2 regions of the Nocardia sp. CA-084685 genome follow, and region 2 is predicted to be linked to the other one. Evidence: riboswitches for the same ligand, from Rfam matches in the RefSeq annotation. Region 2 holds a riboswitch; the other holds the start of a gene.

Region 1 (9,612 bases), 1.9 Mb from region 2:
GCGCTGCGGCTTGCCGCGGTGCTGCCCGCAGTTGTCGCCACTGACATGCGCCGCCGTCGTGGACTGGAACCTATTGCGCCACACTCCCATCTTGGTTTCGCCGAGAATTTTCTGAACATGTGCTTCGACAAAATGCCGGATCCGCGCGTCGTGCGTGCTTTCGAGACTTCACTGATCCTGTACGCGGAGCACAGTTTCAACGCCTCTACCTTCGCCGCGCGGGTGGTCACCTCGACCGGATCGGATATGTACAGCGCGATCACCGCCGCGATCGGTGCGCTCAAGGGGCCACTGCACGGCGGTGCGAATGAGGCTGTCATGCGCGCGATGCTCGAAATCGGCGAGCCCGAACGTGCTGCGGAGTGGTTGCGCGCCAAGTTGTCCGGCAAACAGAAGGTGATGGGGTTCGGACATCGCGTGTACACCAACGGCGACTCGCGGGTGCCGACTATGCGAGCAGCCCTGGACCAAGTCGTGCAGGTGACCGGCGGGCAGCGCTGGTCGCGCATGTACACCGCATTGGAGCAGGCCATGGCCGAGGCCACCGGCATCAACCCCAACCTCGACTTCCCGGCCGGACCCGCCTACTACCTGATGGGCTTCGATATCGAGATGTTCACGCCGATCTTCGTACTGAGTCGCATCACCGGCTGGACCGCCCACATCATCGAGCAGTCCGCCGCTAATGCCCTGATCCGCCCGCTATCCGAATATGTCGGAGTACCGCAACGCGAACTGCTGATCGCGGGCTGATCCTGGCGCAACCAAGCGATTGTTTGGTGTAATCGGTGCGATCGAATCGACCGATGTGCCCGATCGCATCGGCACAAGGAAGCGAGCGAACTTCAATGCCGAGCCCCGACGAAATCGTCACCGCCATGTGCCGTAGCTGGGCCGATCCCGACCCGGACCGGATCAGTGCCTTCTTCGCCGAAGACGCCGTCTACCACAACATTCCGATGGAACCCATCAACGGCCGCGCCGCTATCCGCGATTTCATCGCCGGGTTCCTCAACACCTTCGAATCCATTGAATTCGACGTCCACCACCAGGTTGCCGCCGGGAATATCGTCATGAACGAACGCACCGATATCCTGCGCGGCCTCGGCAAAGACACGCCGCTGCCGGTCGTGGGCGTCTTCGAAGTCGCCAACGGCGCCATCACTGCCTGGCGCGACTATTTCGATATGGCCGCCATCAACCGCGCCTTCGGAAACGAGCCCGCGGACCGATAACCGAGGAAACGGCGGAACCGAATCGGTCGCCCCTGCGTCGAATAGGACATCGGGGGTGATATCGATGGCGACGTATGAGGAGGGGTTACGCATGGATCGTTGCTCGGGATGTCATACGGTTTGGCGGCGGGGAGTGAGCGCGCGGTCGCGCATGCGGCCGATGGTGCGCAACGGTGAGAATTGTGAGCGGTACACGCCGCGCCGTCGGCTCCGGCCGTTCCCCGGGACCGAATCTCATTGACAGGCAGCCCGATAGCGCGGCGACCACACCGCGCTATCGGGCGGCGTGGTCGTGTGCGGATGTGGTCGATCGCGCGGTCGGGTGTTCGCATAGGACGACCTGGCCACTGTCGAGTTCGGCGTGGACACCGTTGGGCCAACAGCGGGACGGGCGCGAACCCTGGCGAGCGCGCCCGCCCTCCCGTTTCGAGAGGGCGAGCGCACTATCCGGCTAGCGCACCGCGGCCGCGGCTGTGACGAGATTGCGCAACGACGCCTCCACCTCGACCGGCCCACGCGTCTTCAATCCGCAGTCCGGATTGACCCAAAGTCGTTCGGCGGGAACGGCCTTCAGTGCGGCACGCAGGGCGGCGGTGATCTCCTCCACACTCGGCACCCGGGGTGAGTGGATGTCGTACACCCCCGGTCCGACACCGAGATCGAAGCCAGCGGCAGTCAAATCGTCGAGCACCTCCATATGCGAGCGCGCCGCCTCGATCGAGGTCACATCGGCATCCAATCCGGCGATCGCATCGATGACCTCACCGAATTCCGAATAGCAGAGATGGGTGTGGATCTGAGTGGCATCCGACACCCCGGAGGTTGCCAACCGAAACGCTTCGACCGACCAATCCAGGTACTCGCCCTGATCAGCCACACGCAGCGGCAGCAGCTCCCGCAGTGCGGGCTCGTCGACCTGGATGATCCGAATGCCCGCGGCCTGCAGATCGAGCGTCTCGTCCCGGATCGCCAACGCCACCTGACGTGCCGAATCCGCCAATGGTTGGTCATCGCGCACGAACGACCAAGCCAGAATCGTCACCGGGCCGGTCAGCATGCCCTTGACCGGCTTATCGGTCAACGATTGCGCGTAGCTTATCCAATCCACCGTCATCGGCGCGGGCCGCGCCACATCCCCGAACAGAATCGGCGGCCGCACGCAACGGGTGCCGTAGGACTGCACCCAACCCGCCTCGGTGGCGGCGAATCCGTCGAGCTGCTCGGCGAAGTACTGCACCATGTCATTGCGCTCCGGCTCGCCGTGCACCAGCACGTCCAGGCCGAGTTTCTCTTGTAGCGCAATGACATCCGCGATTTCGGACCGCATCCGTCGCACGTACTCGGCCTGGTCGATCTCGCCCTTGCGCAGTGCCGCACGCGCCAGTCGGATCGTCGAGGTCTGTGGATATGAGCCGATGGTCGTCGTCGGCAGCGATGGCAGCCCCAGCCGCTCGGCCTGCAACGTCCGCCGCTGGTCCGCGGGAGCCCGTCGAGTTGCCTCGGGACCCAGCGTGGCCAGCCGCGCCCGCACCTGCGAATTGTTCGAACGAGGATCGGTGCCCCTAGTCGCGAGAGCGGCACGGACCGTTGCCAATTCATCCCGGATCGCCTCGGGCCCCGCGCGCAGTCCGGTCGCGAGTGACCGCACCTCCGCGACCTTCTCCGTGCCGAACGCCAGCCACGAACGCAGCCGTTGGTCGAGGCCGGTTTCGCTCGCCAAGGTGTAAGGCACATGCAGCAACGAGCAGGAACTCGACACCGCAATGGATTTCGCACATCCCACCAGCGTGCCGAGCGTCGCCAAAGCACTGTCCAGATCGGCCCGCCAGACATTACGTCCGTCGACCACACCCGCCACCAGCAGTTTGTCCATCAGCTCGGGCACCATATCGGGGACTTCAGCCGTGAAATCCACTGCGATACCTTCGATTTCGGTCTCGGCCAAGGCGCTCAACGCCGCACCCGGCCTGCCGAAGTAGGTGGCAACGAGCAGTGCGGGACGATCCGTCGCGCGGGACAGCTCGGCGTAGCTGCGCCGTACGAGTTCCAACTCGTCAGCGCTCAGATCGGTGACCAAGATGGGTTCGTCGAGCTGCACCCACTCCGCGCCCGCCACGGCCAGCAGCCGCAACAGCTCCCGATAGAGCGGCACCAGCTCATCGAGGCGATCCAGTGCCGCACCGCCTGTCGCCTTGGCCAGCTTCAGGAAGGTGATAGGCCCGACCACCACCGGGCGCGCGGGCACCCCCAGTGCGAGCGCCTCCCGCAACTCATCGAGCACCTTCGATGGCTGCAGCGAGAACACCGTCTCCGGACCGATTTCCGGCACCAGATAGTGGTAGTTGGTATCGAACCACTTGGTCATTTCCAGCGGCTCGACGGTGTCGGTGCCGCGTGCCGCCGCGAAATAGCGATCCAGCGGATCGGCGATACCGGCGACCCGGGGCGGCAGCGCGCCGAGCAGCACGGCGGTATCGAGCACCTGGTCGTAATAGGAAAAGGTGCCGACTGGGATGGAATCCAGTCCGGCGCTGTGCAATTCGGTCAGCTGATCGCGGCGCAGGTCAGCGGCGATCGCGTGCAGTCGCGCCGCGTCGATTCGCCCGGCCCAGTAGGACTCGGTGGCGCGCTTGAGCTCACGGTGCGGCCCCACCCGCGGGAGACCGAGAACCGTCGCGGTGAACGGGTTATGTGTAACAGTCACGAATTTCTCCAGTGCTGAGATCGAAGACCATCGCCCTACGAGCTAGCGGAGACCGAGTGACGTGCCGGTGCACCGACGGAGCCCGACAATCACACCAGAGATCCGCGCGCCCAATCCACGAGGCGGTGGCCGCCGGATACGGCGTATCCGACACGGCTGGCAGGTCTTCGGACTTGCGGGCACGGGCCTTCTGGCCGACCCCGTACGGGGCTCACCTACTGGCCGTCGCTTCCCGGGCTGACCGAAGTCGCTACGGCTTGCCCAGTGCTGATGACGGCGGTCGTTCCTGCATACCGCTGCGGGACAGTCCCGGATTCTCACCGGGTTCCCTCTCATCCGCGCACCGGCTACCCGATCCGCGAACTCGACTCCGTAACGCGACGACGGGGCTCCATCTCGTCTACGCACGGCGAACCAGCTGCGTCGACCAGCATAGTCTGTTCAGCCATCCCTTTTGCGTGCGCCAGTAAGCACTGGCGTCTACCACGGAGCGAGATGCTTGCGCGACCGTTCGCGGTCCGTCTCGCGTTCGTGTCGTTGGAGCGCATGTACTCGCAGGCGCGGGACACAACCATCTGGTATGCGTGCAGTGGGTGCTGAATGCCCTGCTACCAGCAACCGCAACGGAGCGAGTCTTGCGAGCGATCGTTCGCGGTCCGTCTCGCGTTCGAGCCGTCGAAGCGCATGCGCCGGAGGCGCGAGTCTCGACGGCTCGGACGCGAGACACAGGGGGCCGCGAACACGCCGCGGCGAAGCCGCGGCCAAATAACACAGCTATGTGTCAGCGGTATGAACACAACTTCGCAAGCATGCTAGGACCGGTTGTGAAGATTCCTGCGAAAGTGACTTCCCTGTCAGTCCACGATTCCGGGACGGGTACCTTAGTTCAATGTTCTCGAAAGTCTTGGTTGCCAACCGTGGCGAGATCGCCATCCGCGCCTTCCGAGCGGCCTACGAACTCGGCATCGGGACGGTTGCGGTCTTCCCGTACGAGGATCGCAACTCGGTCCACCGGTTGAAGGCCGCGGAGTCCTACCAGATCGGCGAACAGGGGCACCCGGTCCGGGCGTACCTGTCGATCGAGGCGATCATCGAGGCGGCCAAGTCCGCGGGTGCCGACGCCATTTACCCCGGTTATGGCTTCCTGTCGGAGAACCCGGACCTCGCGGCGGCCTGCGCCCGCGCGGGCATCACTTTCATCGGTCCATCGGCCGAAGTGCTCGAACTGGCTGGTAACAAGGCCCGCGCGATCGAGGCGGCACGAGCGGCGGGGCTGCCGGTGCTGCGCTCCAGCGCCCCTTCCGCCGATGTGGACGAACTGCTGGCCGCATCCGAGGACCTGGAATATCCGATCTTCGTGAAGGCCGTCGCGGGCGGCGGTGGGCGCGGTATGCGCCGGGTCGCCGATCCGGCACAGTTGCGCGAATCGATCGAGGCCGCGTCCCGCGAGGCGGAGTCGGCCTTCGGTGACCCGACCGTCTTTCTGGAACAGGCCGTGGTCAACCCGCGCCACATCGAGGTGCAGATCCTGGCCGATCAGCACGGCAATGTCATGCACCTGTTCGAGCGGGACTGTTCGGTGCAGCGCCGCCATCAGAAGGTAATCGAGCTCGCGCCCGCCCCGAATCTGGATCCCGCACTGCGCGAGCGCATTTGCAACGATGCGGTGGCCTTCGCTCGCCAGATCGGCTACAGCTGCGCGGGCACTGTCGAATTCCTGCTCGACGAGCGCGGCAACCACGTCTTCATCGAGATGAACCCGCGTATCCAGGTCGAGCACACGGTGACCGAGGAGATCACCGATGTCGATCTGGTGCAGTCCCAGCTGCGCATCGCTGCGGGGGAGAGCCTCGAGCAGCTCGGCCTGAGCCAGGACAAGGTCGCCATTCGCGGTGCGGCCCTGCAGTGCCGGATCACCACCGAGGATCCGGCCAACGGGTTCCGCCCCGACACCGGCCGCATCACCGCTTACCGCACCCCCGGCGGCGCGGGTATTCGTCTCGATGGCGGCGCGAACCTGGGCGCGGAAATCGGCGCCTACTTCGACTCGATGCTGGTCAAGCTCACCTGCCGCGGCCGCGATCTGCCCGCCGCGGTGGCGCGCGCCAGCCGTGCGCTCGCGGAATTCCGCATCCGCGGCGTCACCACCAATATCGGGTTCCTGCTCGCGGTGCTGGATGATCCGGACTTCAGGGCGGGCCGGGTCACCACCTCGTTCATCGATGAACGCCGGCAGTTGCTGACCCTGCGCGGTTCAGCCGACCGCGGCACCAAGATCCTCAACTACCTCGCCGATATCACCGTCAACAAGCCGCACGGTGAGCGTCCGACGACGGTGTATCCGCACGACAAACTGCCCGCCATCGATCTGAGCGTGCCGCCGCCGGACGGTTCCCGTCAGCGGCTGCTGCGCTTGGGCCCCGAAGGCTTCGCGCAGGCGCTGCGTGAGCAGAAGGCCGTCGGGGTCACCGATACCACCTTCCGTGATGCGCATCAGTCGCTGCTGGCCACTCGGGTGCGCACCAATGGTCTGCTCGGTGTCGCCGGACATGTCGCGCGTCTGACACCGGAGCTGCTGTCCGTCGAGGCTTGGGGCGGCGCGACTTACGATGTGGCGCTGCGCTTCCTGTTCGAGGACCCGTGGGAGCGGCTGGCGGCACTGCGCGAGGCGGTACCGAATATCTGTCTGCAGATGCTGCTGCGCGGACGGAATACGGTCGGTTACACGCCGTACCCGGAGCAGGTGACGCGCGCGTTCGTGCAGGAGGCGACCGACACCGGTATCGACATCTTCCGTATCTTCGACGCGCTCAACAATGTCGATCAGATGCGCCCGGCCATCGATGCGGTGCGCGAAACCGGTACGGCCATCGCGGAAGTCGCGATGAGCTATACCGGCGATCTGTCCAACCCGGACGAAAACCTCTACACCCTCGACTACTATCTCAAGCTCGCCGAGCAGATCGTCGACGCGGGTGCGCATGTGCTGGCCATCAAGGATATGGCGGGTCTGTTGCGCGCCCCGGCTGCCGCGACCCTGGTTTCCGCGCTGCGCAGCAACTTCGACCTGCCGGTGCACGTGCACACCCACGACACTCCAGGCGGTCAGCTGGCCACCTACCTCGCCGCCTGGCAGGCCGGTGCGGACGCGGTCGACGGTGCGAGTGCCGCCATGGCCGGAACTACTTCTCAGCCAGCGCTTTCCGCGATCGTGGCGGCCGCGGCGCACAGCGAATACGACACCGGTCTCAACCTGCAGAACGTCTGTGATCTGGAGCCGTACTGGGAGGCGCTGCGAAAGGTATACGCGCCCTTCGAATCCGGGCTGCCCGCGCCGACCGGCCGGGTCTACACCCACGAGATTCCGGGCGGTCAGCTGTCGAATCTGCGTCAGCAAGCCATCGCGCTCGGTCTCGGTGACCGCTTCGAAGAGGTCGAGGCGAAATACGCTGCGGCAGACCGACTGCTGGGCCGTCTGGTCAAGGTCACTCCGTCCTCGAAGGTGGTCGGTGACCTCGCGCTCGCACTGGTCGGCACCGGTGTCGACATCGAAAGTTTCGCCGCCGATCCGGGCCGCTACGACATTCCGGATTCGGTAATCGGTTTCCTGCGTGGCGAACTCGGCAATCCGGCGGGCGGCTGGCCTGAGCCGTTCCGCAGTCGGGCGTTGGCCGGGCGCGGCGCGGCCAAGCCGGAGACCGCGCTGACCCCGGCGGACGAAGCCGGACTCGCCGGTTCCTCCGAAGAGCGCCGCGCCACGCTCAACCGGCTGCTGTTCCCCGGCCCAACCGCCGAATTCCTCGCCCACCGGGAAAAGTACGGCGACACCATGGGCCTGTCGGCAAACCAGTTCTTCTACGGATTGCGCCGCGGTGAGGAACACCGTGTGCAATTGGAGAAGGGCGTCACCCTGCTCATCGGACTGGAGGCCATCTCCGAACCCGATGAGCGCGGTATGCGCACGGTCATGTGCATCATGAACGGCCAACTGCGCCCGGTGGCCGTGCGCGACCGATCCATCGCCAGCGATATCCCGGCCGCTGAGAAGGCTGATAAGAACAACCAGAGCCATATCGCTGCCCCGTTCGCCGGTGTGGTGACACTTGCCGTGTCCGAAGGCGATTCGATCGCGGCGGGCGATACCGTCGGCACCATCGAGGCGATGAAGATGGAGGCAGCGATCACCGCGCCGCGCGGGGGCATCGTCGGGCGCGTCGCGATCGGCAAGGTACAGCAGGTCGAAGGCGGTGACCTGCTGGTCGAACTCACGGTGCGCGAGTCCGCGGCCGAATGACCCGGATCGTCGCGGGTACCGCGGGCGGGCGCCGGCTACGCGTCCCGCCCGCGGGCACCCGCCCCACCTCCGATCGGGTGCGCGAGGCCCTGTTCAGCGCCCTCGACGCCCGCATCGATTTCGACGGCCTCCGTGTACTCGACCTCTACGCCGGGTCCGGTGCACTGGGCCTGGAGGCCCTCTCCCGCGGCGCCACCCACGCCCTACTCATCGAGTTCGACCGCAAGGCCGCCGCCATCGTGCGCGGCAATATCGCCGACCTCGGTCTGCCGGGTGCCGAACTCCGCATCGGCTCCGTCGCCACCGTCCTGGCGGGCGGCGGCGCGGGAAAGTACGACGTGGTCTTCTCCGATCCGCCCTACGACGTCGACACCGCGACGGTCACCGCCGACCTACGCGCCCTCGCCGAACACGACTGGATGGCACCGGACGCCCTCGTCGTAGTCGAGCGTTCCATCCGCTCACCCGAGATCGTCTGGCCCGCAGGCTATATCCCCGCCAAGCCGCGCAAGTACGGCGAAACCCGCATCGAACTAGCCGAGTTCGCCCCGGAGTAACTCCGCCATCGCGGCATTCGAGGCCACGATCCGGCCTCCTGATACCGTCTGTCCATGGCAGAAGCGTTGTGCCCGGGCTCGTTCGACCCGGTGACCAATGGACATATCGACGTCTTCGCGCGGGCCGCAGCCCAGTTCGACGAGGTCGTGGTGACCGTCATGATCAATCCCAAGAAACAGGGGATGTTCAGCGTCGAGGAGCGCATGGAGATGCTGCGCGAGGCCACCGCGCACCTGCCCAATGTCCGGGTGGATTCCTGGCAGGGGCTGCTGGTGGATTTCGCCAAGCAGGAGGGCATCGGCGCGATCGTCAAGGGTCTGCGCGATGCTACCGACTTCGGCTACGAACTGCAGATGGCGCAGATGAACAAGAAGCTCAGCGGCGTCGACACCTTCTTCATCGCCCCCAACCCGGCCTTCAGCTTCCTGTCCAGCTCACTGGTCAAGGAAGTGGCGACCTACGGCGGCGATGTCACCGATATGCTTCCGGCCGCCGTCCACAAGCGCCTGCTCGATCGCCTCGCGGAACGCAAAGGCTGAACGCCCCAACGAAATCCGCCCCGGTTCCGAAGAACCGGGGCGGACTCGTGATAAAAGCTCAGAAGACCAACCCGCGCAGGGCGAGGAAGCGCATACCGCCCACCGCAGCGGTGATGGCCAGAATGGCCGCGGCCTGGAACGTACCGCCCATACCAGGCATCCACACCTCGAGCGCGGCGAGTGCGGCGGTGGTGATCCCGAGTCCGACCAGCGCGAGCCCACCACCCTCCCACTGTGCGGTGAACCAGCCGACCCGCCCCGCCGCGTGGAAGGTGAGTTGAC
Region 2 (9,612 bases):
GCGAACAGTGCCACGTACACCAACAGCGCGATGAGCGACTGAGCCCGCGGCAGGATATCGAGCACACCCGGCGTCGAAGGCCCGTCGACGGTCCGCATCGCACCGGCCATCGAACCCGCCGCCGTACCCGGCAGATGATCGGTGAGCACCTTGATCGGACTGAAGATCGCCGCCACGCCGCGCAGCAGATTCTCCACCACCAGCACCCAAACCAGCCCGAGCCCGACGGCCAGTGCCGGACCGCGCGCGATCGCGCCGATCATCGCACCGGCGAGCGTCCACATGCCGAGAATCGCTGTGCCGGTGATGATTCCGTTCACCGCCTGCCCCAGGCCGGGCAGTGCGAGCGACTGCGACTGGGTCATCGCGATTATCGACGCGACCCCGACATCCGCCACGAATGCGACGCACACCAGCCCGATTACCGTGACCGCCAGGCTGACCAGCGCACCGCCGATGGCATTGTTTCGCGACGGACCCTGGGTGAGCACGGTTTTCCAAGTGCCCCAGCCGTAACCGCTACCGATGGTCAATGCGCCGAGAATGAGCATCAGCGCGCCACCGAACATTGCCATGCCCTGGGTGAAGACCTCCGGCACCGCGGCGGGCAACATCTGGTGCAGCAGCACGTCTTTGGGCACGCCGTTCGACATCGTCTTCATATCGCCGGAGGAGTAGGCGAGGTAGTTGAAGAGGTAGGAAAAGGTGAGATTCAGCAGGATCCAGGTGCCGAGAATGATCCAGAATGCGGGCCACTTGCGCAGTCGCAGCATTTCCGCTTTCGTGCTTGCCATCAGGTCTTTCCCGATCATTTCACCGGCTCCAATCGGGTCATTTCGAAGAACACTTCTTCAAGGGACTTTTCGTCGGTCCGCAGTTCCAGCAGGTCCGCGCCCGATTCGACGACCGCACGCGCGACCACCGGGGCGCTGGCAGCACCCGCCTCGATTCGAATTCCACCCGCGGTCAACATGGCCGAGCGCTCGCCGACCACGCGGCGTACCGCGGGAAATGCCACCTCCAGCGGTTCGGCGCGCAGCAAAAGCGAAGAGGCGCCGCGCAATTCGGCGACGGTGGATTCGGTGAGCAGTTGTCCGCCGGAGATCACCCCGACGCGGTCGCAGATCTCCTGGACCTCGCTGAGCATGTGGCTGGACAACAGCACCGTGTGACCATCACCGGCGAGAGTCGTGATGAGCTCCCGCATTTCGGCCATGCCCTGTGGGTCGAGGCCATTGGTCGGCTCGTCCAGAATCAGCAGATCGGGACGGCCGAGCAGGGCCGCCCCGACGCCGAGGCGCTGCTTCATGCCGAGGGAGTAGCTGCGGAATTTATCGTCGGCGCGATTGGCGAGGCCGACGAGGTCGAGTGCGTGCTCTACCTCGACGGGCTCGATGCCGCGGTATTTCGCGAGTACCCGCAGGTTGTCGCGGCCGGTGAGGTACGGGTAGAAGCCGGGGCCCTCGATGAGGACGCCGATGCGGCGCACCACAGCCGGATCGCCGGGGGTATGCCCGAGCACGGTGGCGGTGCCCTCGGTAGGACGGATCAAACCGACGAGCATCCGCAGCGTGGTCGTCTTACCCGCACCGTTCGGGCCGAGGAAGCCGTAGATCTCGCCGGGCGCGACATTCATATGCACGCCGTCGACGGCTGTATGCGTGCCGAAGCGTTTGGTCAGCCCTGCGGTGACCACGATGGAATCTGTCATGCACCGAGAATCCGCCCCCGACCAGGGGGGACACATCCGTCGCGCGGCGATGCTCGGCGTACGTAAAGCGGCCTACGAAAGACCGTGAAAGCGGCCGTGAGGACTGATGTCGCCCAGCATATGCTCCGGTCACCGCAGCGGTGCCGACGATGTGCATCAGCGCGGCGTATGCGCCGCCACCGTCGCGGAGCGAGGGTGTTCGGGAATGCCCAAATCCTGGACGTCACCTCGACTGACGGCCCGTGACGCGACCATGTGAGGCCGCGATCGGAAATATATTCGGGGGAGGAGGGCGGGCATACGTAGCGCGGCGGACGTCGTGACGCGTCCGGGCTAATAGGCTGCACATGTGACAGCGCCAGGGGAATCGAAACGTGGCCCGGTCGTTCAGGACTGGGTGCTCGCGCTCGTCGTCGCGGTGATACAGATCGGTGGGGGACGCAATGCCAACCTGCGCCAGACCGGAGTGCACTCACTCGACGCGCTCGGCTATGTGCTGTTGCTCATCGGACCGGTGGCGCTCTTGCTACGCCGTTCCTACCCGCTGCCCGCGCTGCTCGTGACGATCGCGACCTGCGCGGTGTATCTGCTGCGCGGCTACGGCTACGGCCCGATTTTCGTTTCCCTGGTGATCGCATTCATCAGCGCCGCGATCGTCGGATCACGCTGGTGGACATATCCGCTCGCGCCGATCGGCTATCTCGTGCTGCTGTGGCCGCTGCCCGCGCTGGTCGGGCATCCGGCCGACCCGTGGCTGGCCTTCGGCATGATCGCCTGGCTGGGGATACTGGTCGCGATCGCCGAGGGTATCCGTCAGCGCAAGGCAGTGCTTGTCGCCCGAAGGCAGCGGGCCGAGGCGGCGCGTCGCGATGAGGAGGCGCAGCGGGAACGGCGAGCCAGTGAAGAGCGGCTTGCGATCGCGCGTGAGCTGCACGATGTCCTGGCGCACAGTCTTTCGCTGATCAATGTTCAGTCCTCGGTGGCGTTGGAGCTTTTCGCCAAGAAACCGGAACAGGCCCAATCTGCGCTCGCGGCGATCAAGACGGCGAGCAAGGATGCGTTGGTCGAGGTGCATACGTTGCTGCACGCGATCCGCAACGGTAGCGCGGCCGAAGTGCGCGACTCCGATGTCGAGCTCGAGACCGAATCAGCGCCTGCGCAATCGCAACGGGCCCAAGGCAATTCTGTTGCTCGCAGCGTCGAGGATCGGCCGTCCGCGCCGCGGAGCCCGGCTCCGAGCATCCAAGACTTGGACGCACTGCTGCAGCGCACTCGCGCGGCTGGTCTCACGGTCGACACCCGCATAATCGGCACCGCACACAAGCTGCCAAGCGTCGTCGATGTGGCGGCGGCCCGCATCATCCAGGAATCGCTGACCAATGTGGTCCGCCACGCACCCGGCGCGCCGGCCGCGGTGACCATCCGCTACGCCGCCGATTCGGTCGAGATCACCATCGACAATGCTCGCGCCACCGGCACACAATCGAAGTCCGGGGCCAGCGGCGGCAATGGCATTCTCGGCATGCGCGAGCGCGCCCACGCCCTCGGCGGCCAGCTCATCGCCGGTCCCCGGCCGAGTGGCGGATACCGCGTGGTGGCTCGGCTACCGTCCCAGGTGGGGGCTCAGGAGGAGGCGCGATGAACGCGGGATCCCGTGGCAATTCGACAGGTGGGCCGGTTCGGGTGCTTGTTGCAGACGATCAGGCGCTTGTGCGCGGCGGTTTCGTCGCGCTGCTCGACGCGCAGGACGGCATCGAGGTGGTGGGCGAGGCCGACAACGGTGAACAAGCCGTCCGCATGACCCGCAGTCTGACCCCGGACGTGGTCCTGATGGATATCAGAATGCCCGTTCTGGACGGACTTGCCGCCACCCGAATGATCGCTGAGGATCCGAAACTCGCCGAGGTGCGGGTAGTTGTTCTGACCACCTTCGAACTCGACGAATACGTCTTCGAAGCGATGCGCGCGGGGGCAACGGGGTTCCTGGTCAAACACACCGAGCCCGCTGATCTCGTCCGCGCTGTCCGAGTCGTCGCCGCGGGTGATGCCCTGCTCTCGCCCGGCGTTACGCGCCGCCTCATCGCCGAGTTCTCGGCCCACGCCAAACAACCCCCGCCCGCCGCCTTCACCGAGTTGACCGACCGCGAGCGCCAGGTGATGACCCTGGTAGCCGAGGGCCTCACCAATGCCGAAATCGGCGAGCGCCTGTTCATGAGCCCCGCCACCGCCCGCACCCATGTCAGCCGCATTCTCATGAAACTGGACGCGCGAGACCGCACCCAACTCGTAGTCATGGCCTACGAATCCGGCATGGTCCGACCCCGCTGGCAATAATGCTGTCGCGCACCCGGTGACTACCGCGCTACCAAATAGCCTGTGCGAGCGTGTCACTACCGTTGCGACACCAATGCCCGGAAGTAGCGGCGGGCACTCGGGTGGTACATGGCGGGGATGGCAATCAGGACGGCGACGATGTGGCCGGTGCGCAAGGTTCCGATGATCACCGCTGACGCGGTGAGGTTGTCGAATAGGTCGCTGATCTGCTTGGCGGACAACGTGGCTGCCAGTGGTTCGATTATCAGCGAGGCCAGGCCGATCACGCCGATGCCAACGGTGAGCACCGTCCTGGCCCAGCGGGCACCGCGCGCCATCCGGACGGCCACGCCGAGAACCGCCAGATAGATTCCGCCGCGAATAGCCAGACCTGTTGCAAGCGAGCCGATATCGGCGTTCGGACGGTCCAATTGCACGGCAGTGTAGGCGATGGCCTCGCCGACGCCGCATAGCAGCGCGATGACAAGTCCGGTGAATGCCACGGCAACCGAGCGTGGTCGGTCGTTTCGTAGCCGTACGGAAAAGGCAGTGCCGGTCATAAGACCAACACTGCCTTTCGCGGTCCGGACTATGGATCAGCCCGCGGTAGCAACTGAGGCTCGTACCGGAGTGCTATCGCGCATGGCGAATTCGGTGAGTGCCGCGAAGCCGAGGCCGAGGCAGGCCCACAGAGTGGCCGTCTCGCCGAGCGATGTCGCACGGAATTGCCACAGCAGCACAGCCGGGAAATCGTCGTTCACCTCGTTGACGCCGGGCAACAGGACGTACCCGAGCACGACAATGAGCACGAACGCCGCGACCCCGGCGATCAGCCGGACCGTACCCAGTTGCGCGGCAAGCAGTTTGTAGACGAACAGCCCGATGCCGACCGCAGCCAGGCCGAGTAGCACCGCTGCGACCCACAGCAGAGTGCGCTGGTTGATGGTGTCCGGTTCACCAACGGCGGGTGGATTGGCCGGGTATTTGAAGAACGGCACCGCGACAATCGCGGTCCAACCGGCCAATGCCAATCCGAGTGCGAGCTTGGGCCCCGACAAGCTGGTGTACCGCCGGGCGAAATAAGCGACCGAAGCGAAGATCGCCCCGAGCGCGAGCCCGGCAAGCCCGAGAGCAAGGAACTGCCCGAACTTCTGTCCGGAACGGCTGACCAGCGCTTCTTCCTCGTCGCCGTGCGTATGCGCGGCTGGTTCGTTGACGTGCTCGGCCGCGTGTTCTCCAGCGGAATCGGCTTCTTCGATGGAGATGGCGGCATCGATCTTGGGTTCGCCGACGAAGTAGCCCACTGTCGCAGCCAGCAGACCGGCGATGAGGCCGGCCAGCAGGCCACGGAGCAGCAGGGTCTTGAGGGATCCGATCAATGGCACGGCACACCGAGCAGGTGACGTCCGTCGTGCATGAGCTCATGCAGGTACATCCCGCTGCGCGAGATGACGCCCTGGTCGAAGCCGACCAGGTACAGCGTGAGCAATGCGAGAAGAACGACGCCCACCGCGATGAGCAGCGTGCCGAGTGAATCAGTTGCCCGACTCGGTGAATGCGCGATAGCCATTCGAGTCCTCCTAGGGATGCGCGTCCCGTGAGTTGTTCGGTGCGAAGGTGCCGGTGTCTGGCTTTCCGGCACCAAGGACTCGGTGCAAGAACACAGTGGCGCGACCGCTTCGGAATTTCACCGAATTACCGCGTCACCCTCGCGTTTGTCATTTCGAACTGTGACATCCGTTCGCACCCGCCGTCAACACGGCGGGCAACTTGCCCAGGCCGGGATGGGCGAGTCGCGCGCCGCGTCTGTGTCCAGCGGTTTCAGGAAGCGGACTTGGCCGCGACGTCCAGCACGACCTCGAACTCCAGCAGCGAGGCACCCGTGGAAACCGGCTTCTGCCGCTCGCCGGCGTGCGCCTCGCGCGCGGGTCCGTCCCGCCACGCCGCGAACGACTCCTCCGAATCCCACTGGGTGACAACGAAGTACCGGTTCTCCCCGGCCACCGGACGCAACAACTGGAAGCCGAGGAAACCCGGCGAGCCCTCGACCGCATGCGCGCGATGGGCGAATCGCTTCTCCAACTCGGGGCCAGCGCCCTCCGGAACCTCGATCGCATTGATCTTCACAACAGCCATGGCTCCGACGATACGTCCGTGCCAACCGGGCACCCCGCGGCGCATGCGGGGTAGACCATCGGAGGTGAGTCGATTGCGAGACTCTGCGATGACGGCTCTTACGAGCGAGGAGCTCGCGTGCGAGTCGTCGAAGCGCCTGTGACGAAGTCACGGGACTCGCCTTCCCGCATGCGGGCAGTAGGTGCCGAACGTCCCGTTCCAGCAACCACCACGGAGCTGTCTTACGTGCGATGTTCGCGGCCCGTCTCGCGTCCGAGCCGTCGAAGCGCCTGTGACGAAGTCACGGGACTCGCCTTCCCGCATGCGGGCAGTAGGTGCCGAACGTCCCGTTCCAGCAACCACCACGGAGCGAGTCTTACGTGCGATGTTCGCGGCCAGTCTCGCGTGCGAGTCGTCGAAGCGCATGCGCCGCAGGCGCGAGTCTCGACGGCTCGGACGCGAGACACCAGGGGGCCGCGAACCCGCCGCGCCGAAGGCGCGGCAAGATAACACAGTGTTGTACGACGAAGGCGGAGCGGGAGTGCCGATCCTGCTGCTGCACGGACTGATGGGCAGTGCCCGCACCTGGCGCGATCAACTGGGCTGGCTGCGGAAGTTCGGCCACATCTACACCTTCGACGCCGCTGGTCACGGTCGCCCCGCACCCGTGGAGCCGACCACCGAGGCCTTCATCGATGACCTCGCTTCGGCGACCGCCGAAATTTCCGAACCCATGGTGGTCATCGGACATTCGATGGGTGGCCTGCACGGCTGGGTATTCGCGGCGCAGTATCCGCAGCGGGTGCGCGCGCTGGTGGTCGAGGATATCGCCCCCGACTTCCGCGGCCGCACCGCCGCGAACTGGGCGGCCATGATCGAGGCCTGGCCGCAGCCATTTCCGAATGCGGACGCGGTGTTGGATTTCTTCGGCCCGATCGCCGGGCGGTACTTCCTCGACTCTTTCGATCAGGGGCCGGACGGCTATCGCCTACACGGTTCGGTCGCGACCTTCCGCGATATCTCCGAGGAGTGGGGGACCCGCGACTTCTGGACGCAATGGCGCGCGGTCGAAGCGCCGGCGCTCTTGATCGAAGGCGAATTCACCATCACCCCCGCGGGGCAGATGCGGCAGATGGCCGAGGTCCATCCCGATGCCGTCTACGTCCGAATCCCGAACTCCGGACACCTGGTTCACGACGATCAGCCCGAGCGCTACCGCACCGAGGTAGAAGCCTTCCTTCGCAAAATTCTCGACCACCGCGTACGAGATTGATCTCGTCAGCTGGACAGGGCTGACAAGCCGTCGTGGCCCTTCATGTGGTCGGGATTGCGGCCACTACAACCCCGGTTGCGATTGGTTCAGCCCTCGCCGGCCAGGGCGAACAGCCCGTCGGGAGTCTGTTCGATGAGGCCATCGACGAGCAGCGAGTCCAATGCGCGGTCGCGTTGGCCGGGATCGCGAGTCCAGGCCAGATCCAGGCGGATTCGCTCGACCGGACCAGCCGCCTCGCGCAACACGTCGAGCAACCGGCCACGCGCCTGACGATCGGTGCCCTCGTACTTCTGCGTCTTGCGCACCACATCGGAGACCGGCCTGCCCGCGGAAACCCACGCGCATTCGGGCAGCGGGCAGCGCGAGCAGTCGGGCGTGCGAGCCCTGCATACCGTCGCGCCGAGCTCCATCAGCGCGGCGGAAAACATTGCGGCATGGTCGATTCGGCGCGGCAGTAGCGCTTCGGTCTCGGGCAGATCGCGCGACGACGGATTCCCCGCCTCCGCCCGCCCGTGCACCGCACGCGCGACCACGCGGCGAACATTGGTGTCCACCACCGGAACTCGCTGTCCGTAGGCGAAACAAGCCACCGCACGCGCGGTATACGCGCCGATACCCGGCAGACCGAGCAGCACATCGACATCGGTCGGCACCTCGTCGCCGTGCTCCTCGGCGAGCACCTTGGCGCATTCGTGCAGCCGCAACGCCCGCCGCGGATAGCCGAGCTTGCCCCAGGCGCGCAGCACCTCGGCCTGCGATGAGGCCGCCATGGCCGAGGGGACGGGCCAGCGCGCGACCCACTCGCGCCAGATCGGCTCGACCCGCACCACCGGCGTCTGCTGCAGCATGATTTCGCTCATCAGGATCTGCCAGGCGGTGACGTCCTCGCGCCGCCACGGCAGGTCCCGCGCGGTCGCCCGGTACCAGTCCAGCAACGACTCGGCATCCACCCGGTTGCTGCCCGTCGTGATCTCGGTTTTTCCGCCTGTACGCTGTTGCGCTGCGCCGCCCTCCGACACTGCCCTCACCGTTCCTATTGTCCTGCGGCCGGTCGATATTTGCCGAGCCGTAACGAACCGGACTCGCTGGTAACCACTGCGATGTGCACAATGGTCGGTATGCCGGATTCCAACCCGATCAGTGCCTGGAAATCCCTTCGCGAGGGCAATGAACGCTTCGTGAGCGGCAACCTGCTGCATCCTAGCCAGGGTGCGGTCGACCGGGCCAAGCTCGTCAGCGGCCAGCACCCGCACGCGATCCTGTTCGGCTGCGGTGACTCCCGCGTTGCCGCAGAACTGATTTTCGACCAGGGCCTCGGCGATATGTTCGTCGTGCGCACCGCGGGCCATGTCGTGGACAGCTCGGTGCTCGGCTCGATCGAGTACGGTGTGCAAGTCTTGAATGTGCCGCTGATCGTGGTGCTCGGGCACGACAGCTGTGGTGCGGTGAAGGCCACCATCGACGCGCTCGACGGCGGTGAAGTACCCGGCGGATTCATCCGCAGTGTGGTCGAGCGGGTCGCGCCGTCGATTCTGATCGGCCGCAGGGAGGGACTGTCCACCGTCGACGAGATGGAGGCCAGGCATGTGGTGGAGACCAGTCGACTGCTCATGCAGCGCTCGATGATCATTTCGCAGCGCGTTGCGACGGGTGAGTGCGCGATCGCCTGCGTCACGTACAAGCTGGCCGAGGGCGAAGTGAAGTTGCAGCGAGTCGTCGGCAATATCGGTGAGCTGGTCTGATACCGCGGTCCGAGACGCCTGACGGTGGGAGCGGAATTTACCTGCCATGCGCGGGTTTTCCGATCCGACACGCCGGGGTCCTGAGTCGCTGTACCGGATCGTGCCCTTACCGTTGACTCCGTGCTGGAACCGAATGGACCGCTGCCTCCGGAGATCTACTGGCGACGCCGCGCGCTCGCCGTAGGCGTCCTGGTCGTGGCGCTCGCACTGGTGATCTGGTTGGTATTGACGGTCACGCGCGGCGGCGATTCGCCCGGTACGACCAAGGCGGCCGCGGCGAGTTCCGCGTCGGCGACGAATAAGCCAGCGGGCGCGTCCGCCTCGACGCCGCCGCCGACGACCGGCGAATCCAGTGCGAAGCCCTCCGGCACCACCGCCGCGGCTGCCAACAACAGTCAGGTCGCCGCGGGTAGCTGCCCGGATCAGTCGCTCGCGGTGAAGGTTACCGTCGAGCAGCC

The links. A riboswitch is a leader RNA that binds a small molecule or an ion and turns the genes downstream of it on or off. The one in region 2 is predicted to bind cobalamin.
Region 1: it holds a riboswitch for cobalamin, as region 2 does, so the genes downstream of both, metE (5-methyltetrahydropteroyltriglutamate--homocysteine S-methyltransferase) here and ACQP2U_RS39765 (CbtB domain-containing protein) in region 2, are expected to answer to the same signal.

What each region holds. Positions count from the first base shown of each region.
Region 1 covers NZ_CP192094.1:7,113,724-7,123,335, reverse strand. The annotation lists gene ACQP2U_RS31650 (bifunctional 2-methylcitrate synthase/citrate synthase) at 1-753, shown strand, start outside; gene ACQP2U_RS31645 (nuclear transport factor 2 family protein) at 849-1,235, shown strand; gene metE (5-methyltetrahydropteroyltriglutamate--homocysteine S-methyltransferase) at 1,687-3,939, opposite strand; cobalamin riboswitch at 4,081-4,309, opposite strand; gene ACQP2U_RS31635 (pyruvate carboxylase) at 4,829-8,233, shown strand; gene rsmD (16S rRNA (guanine(966)-N(2))-methyltransferase RsmD) at 8,230-8,790, shown strand; gene coaD (pantetheine-phosphate adenylyltransferase) at 8,845-9,330, shown strand; gene ACQP2U_RS31620 (GtrA family protein) at 9,389-9,612, opposite strand, start outside.
Region 2 covers NZ_CP192094.1:9,014,401-9,024,012, reverse strand. The annotation lists gene ACQP2U_RS39795 (ABC transporter permease subunit) at 1-794, opposite strand, end outside; gene ACQP2U_RS39790 (ABC transporter ATP-binding protein) at 809-1,711, opposite strand; gene ACQP2U_RS39785 (sensor histidine kinase) at 2,061-3,353, shown strand; gene ACQP2U_RS39780 (response regulator transcription factor) at 3,350-4,045, shown strand; gene ACQP2U_RS39775 (hypothetical protein) at 4,102-4,527, opposite strand; gene ACQP2U_RS39770 (CbtA family protein) at 4,621-5,409, opposite strand; gene ACQP2U_RS39765 (CbtB domain-containing protein) at 5,400-5,594, opposite strand; cobalamin riboswitch at 5,626-5,780, opposite strand; gene mhuD (mycobilin-forming heme oxygenase MhuD) at 5,846-6,160, opposite strand; gene ACQP2U_RS39755 (alpha/beta fold hydrolase) at 6,654-7,412, shown strand; gene ACQP2U_RS39750 (A/G-specific adenine glycosylase) at 7,499-8,383, opposite strand; gene ACQP2U_RS39745 (carbonic anhydrase) at 8,531-9,154, shown strand; gene ACQP2U_RS39740 (hypothetical protein) at 9,275-9,612, shown strand, end outside.